2 regions of the Nitratireductor rhodophyticola genome follow, and region 1 is predicted to be linked to the other one. Evidence: predicted binding sites of a transcription regulator. Region 1 holds the regulator's gene; the other holds the start of a gene.

Region 1 (2,200 bases):
TCATCCGCGATATGGGCGATCTCTCCGGTGCGATGACCCGCGCCTCAACCAATGCCCTGCTCAACTCCGACACTGCGCTCGCGCAGCGTGTCATCTCCGACGACACGATCATGGATGCCAAGCAGCGCGATCTCGACGAGCGTGCGATCACGCTGATTGCCAAGCGCCAGCCGATGGCGCAGGACCTGCGCAGCGTTGTGGGTGCCATTCGCATGGCAGCCGACCTGGAGCGCATTGGCGATCTCGCCAAGAACATCGCCAAGCGCGTGAGCGCGGTCGGGCAGAGCGCCACGCCGCGCACGCTCGCCCATTCCATCGATGCGATGGCAGGTCTGGTGCTGCATCAGGTCAATGCGGTGGTCGAGCACTATGTGAAGCGCGATGCCGAAGCGCTGATCCGGTTGCGCGACGAGGATGAGAAGATCGACATTCAGTATACGTCGGTGTTTCGCGAACTGCTGACCTACATGATGGAGGATCCGCGCAATATCACGTCGTGCACGCATCTTCTGTTTTGCGCCAAGAATCTCGAACGCATCGGCGATCACGTGACGAATATCGCCGAAAATGCCTATTATGTGGTGACGGGGGAACAGCTTCCGGTCCAGCGGCCGAAGCTCGATGAAACACAGATGACGGTCGATGCGGATGCGTAGACGGCCGTAGCAATGCCCTAGGAGAATGCCTTCCATGATTGCCCCCAAGGTCATGGTCGTTGAAGACGACGAACCGCTCTGCGTCCTGCTGAAATACAATCTGGAGGCCGAGGGTTATCAGGTAGAGATGATTTCGCGCGGCGATGAAGCCGAGGTGCGCCTGCAGGAAAATGTCCCGGATCTGCTCGTTCTGGACTGGATGGTCCCGGCTGTGTCGGGCATCGAACTGTGTCGCCGGCTTCGCATGCGCCCGGAAACCGAGCGCCTGCCGATCATCATGCTCACCGCGCGCGGTGAGGAAAGCGACCGCGTGCGCGGACTTTCCACCGGCGCCGACGATTATCTCGTGAAGCCCTTTTCGACACCGGAGTTCGTGGCGCGTGTCCGCGCGCTCCTGCGCCGGGCCAAGCCGGAAGTGCTGTCAACGGTTCTCTCCGTCGGCGACATTGTGCTCGACCGGGAATCGCACCGCGTTTACCGGCGCAAGAATGAAATCCGTCTCGGACCGACAGAGTTCCGTCTTCTGGAATTCATGATGCAGCATCCCGGCCGCGTTTTCTCGCGCAGCCAGCTGCTCGACAATGTCTGGGGTGAAACGATCTATATCGATGAGCGCACGGTTGACGTCCATGTGGGCCGGTTGCGCAAGGCCGTGAATCAGGGCCGGCTTCCCGACGTGATCCGCACCATTCGCGGCGCCGGCTACGCGATCCGTGAAGCCTGAGACAGACCGACACAAAAACCCCGGCGCAATTGCCGGGGTTTTTGTATGTCGTTGCAGTCGGTTCGATCACTTCATGAGCGTGCTTGCGGGCCTGCCATGTTCGTTCCGGGCAACCGCAAAGCTCGTCACCGGCTCAAGGGTGGCCGTCAGCTTGCCGTCGTCCGTAACGTCCCATTCCAGAACCGCGTCGTCATAGACGAGCGCCGGATCAACATAGACACATGTCGCCATAACACGCGGAGCCTCGCTTTCGAGCTCACGCATCGAGACGGGCCTTTCCGCCTCGCACTCCTCGAATGTCTCATAGACAGGCGTGGGGGCGGGCAATTCGCGGCATTCGGCCATGTTGCCGGAGCAGCCGACAATCAGAAGAAGCGCAGCGATGTGTTCCATGGCATTCTCCTTTCATTGTCTCCCCGAAGCGGAAGCCATGGAAGGTCCGCCTCGCCGGGTGCCGCATTCGTTTACGTCATTGTCCCCTTGTTTAACCGCGTCTCCTCAGCAGTCCCATGATCAGGGAAATGGCGAGAAGAGCGAGGAAAATATAGAACAGGATCTGCGCGATTCCTGCGGACGCGCCTGCAATCCCACCGAAGCCGAGGGCGCCGGCGATGAGCGCCACGACCAGAAATATAAGTGCCCAGTAAAGCATGCTGTCTCTCCGTTTAGTTATGGCTCCTAAACGCCTGCGCAGGGAGATTGGTTCCCGATCGAAAGAAAACCGGCAAAATAAAAGGCCGCCCGTGGAGGGGCGGCCCTTCGGAAGCGGTGAAGCCAGCACTCAATCAGGCAGCGGCGCGTGCCTGGTGATCGAAGAACA
Region 2 (2,200 bases), on a different contig from region 1:
CGCTCGCCATGGCACCGGCGGTGCTGCTCGCCCAGGGCGCCGATTTCGTGGACCTGGACGGCCCGCTGCTTCTGGCGAAGGACCGTCCGCACGGACTGAGCTATTCCGGCTCACTGGTCTCGCCCCCTTCGCCGCAGCTCTGGGGCTGAAGGCGCTTTGGCAATCAGGGCCGCTCAGGCGGCCTTGATCCGGTCTCCCTGAAATGCAGCAACGACGGCGCGCTCCTGCGAAGCCGCAGCCGCAGGCTCGACCTCGAGAATCTGCGCCCACGTGATGATCTCGAAGCTGCCGTCGAAATTCTCGGCAAGCGCCGTGCAGCTTTCCACCCAGTCGCCCGTGTTCATGTAGCTTATGCCGCGAATGTCTTCCATCGCGGCATGATGGATGTGTCCGCAGATAACGCCGTCAACCTCGGAGCGCTGGGCTTCCTGGGCAAGCACGTCCTGGAACGAGCTTATGAACTTGACCGCCTTCTTGACCTTGATCTTTGCCCAGGAAGAGAACGACCAATATGGACGCCGAAGAAACCGCCGCACGCGTGCGATGACGCGGTTGATGACAATGGCGAGGTCGTAGGCCTTGTCGCCCAGATAGGCAAGCCAGCGTACATTGTGCACGACCTGGTCGAACTGATCGCCGTGGATGACAAGAAATCTGCGCCCGTCTGCGGCCTCGTGGATCACGCGGTCAGCAACGACGATGCCGCCGAAGTGGACGCCCTGAAACGAGCGAAGAAACTCATCGTGGTTGCCCGCGATGTAGGTGATCTCGGCTCCCTTGCGCGCCTTGCGCAGGAGCTTTTGCACCACATCGTTGTGCGCCGCCGGCCAGTGCCACGAGCGCTTGAGACGCCAACCGTCGACAATGTCTCCGACCAGATAAATCTGCTCCGCATCGTGATAGCGCAGAAAATCGATCAGAAACTCGGCCTTCGCCGGCTTCGAGCCGAGGTGGATGTCGGAGATGAAGAGTGCGCGAAATTTGCGGTGTTCAGCGCCGGTCATTGTCCCGCCTGAGCCTTGTTAAGTCGCGCATTCTATGGCCCGATTCATGTCACAGACATATGACGACTACCGTTTCGATACGGAAAAATGGCGTTGAAGAACGGCAAAACGCCGCGCCGAGCACGATTCCGGCGTATGAAACTGCTTCTCGACATTCAGCGCTGGAAAAAGCGCCGTCGAGCGCCTAAGCACATGAGACGATTCATACCGTTTGAGCGCCGCGACCTTTCAGGTTCCGATGACGCCCGAACACCGTGCCGCAAGCCAAACGGCCACGCCGCCAGAGCCATGATGTGGAGCCGCCGATGTCATCCAGCAAAAAGACGCCGCAACGATCAGAATTCGATGAAGCCGCGCTCTTCTTTCACCGCCATCCCACTCCCGGAAAGCTGGAAATTCAGGCCACCAAGCCACTGGGCAACCAGCGTGACCTGGCGCTTGCCTATTCGCCCGGCGTCGCCGCCCCCTGCATGGCCATCCATGACGATCCGAAAAGTGCCGCGGACTATACGGCACGGGCCAATCTAGTGGCCGTGGTCTCCAATGGTTCAGCCGTGCTCGGGCTCGGCAATATCGGCCCGCTCGCTTCCAAGCCGGTGATGGAGGGCAAGGCGGTACTGTTCAAAAAATTTGCCGGCATCGACGTGTTCGACATCGAGATCGACGCACCGGAAATCGACCGCATGGTGGAAACGGTCGCGGCGCTCGAACCGACCTTCGGCGGCATCAATCTGGAGGACATCAAGGCACCAGAATGCTTCGAGGTCGAGGAACAGTTGAAAGCCCGCATGGGCATTCCGGTGTTCCATGACGACCAGCACGGCACAGCCATCATTGTGGCCGCGGCCGTTCTGAACGGCCTCGAACTGGCCGGCAAGGACATCGCCTCGGCAAAGATCGTTTCTTCAGGCGCGGGAGCGGCCGCGCTTGCCTGCCTCAACCTGCTCGTTTCGCTCGGCGCGAAGACCGAAAACATCTGGCTTACGGATAGACACGGCGTCGTCTATGAGGGCCGGAGGGAAGAGATGGACCGCTGGAAAGCGCCGTATGTGAAAGACACGGACGCCCGCAAGCTGGCCGAAGTGATCGGCGGAGCGGATGTGTTCCTCGGGCTCTCGGCGGCTGGAGTGCTGAAGCCGGAAATGCTGGCGGACATGGCCGAAAAACCGCTAATCTTGGCGCTCGCCAATCCTGTA

The links. Region 1 encodes PhoB, which activates phosphate uptake and scavenging genes when phosphate is short. Its sites were predicted from a motif close to TGTCATNNANCTGTCAT; they were not measured.
Region 2: the regulator PhoB is predicted to act here: its motif matches at 1,053-1,069, upstream of KUG85_RS02030 (UDP-2,3-diacylglucosamine diphosphatase).

The regions. Positions count from the first base shown of each region.
Region 1 covers NZ_JAHSSF010000003.1:324,559-326,758, reverse strand. The annotation lists gene phoU (phosphate signaling complex protein PhoU) at 1-656, shown strand, start outside; gene phoB (phosphate regulon transcriptional regulator PhoB) at 694-1,380, shown strand; gene KUG85_RS12605 (hypothetical protein) at 1,447-1,773, opposite strand; gene KUG85_RS12600 (DUF1328 domain-containing protein) at 1,865-2,032, opposite strand; gene KUG85_RS12595 (response regulator) at 2,166-2,200, opposite strand, start outside.
Region 2 covers NZ_JAHSSF010000001.1:445,786-447,985, reverse strand. The annotation lists gene dgcA (N-acetyl-D-Glu racemase DgcA) at 1-149, shown strand, start outside; gene KUG85_RS02030 (UDP-2,3-diacylglucosamine diphosphatase) at 174-1,004, opposite strand; gene KUG85_RS02025 (NADP-dependent malic enzyme) at 1,310-2,200, shown strand, end outside.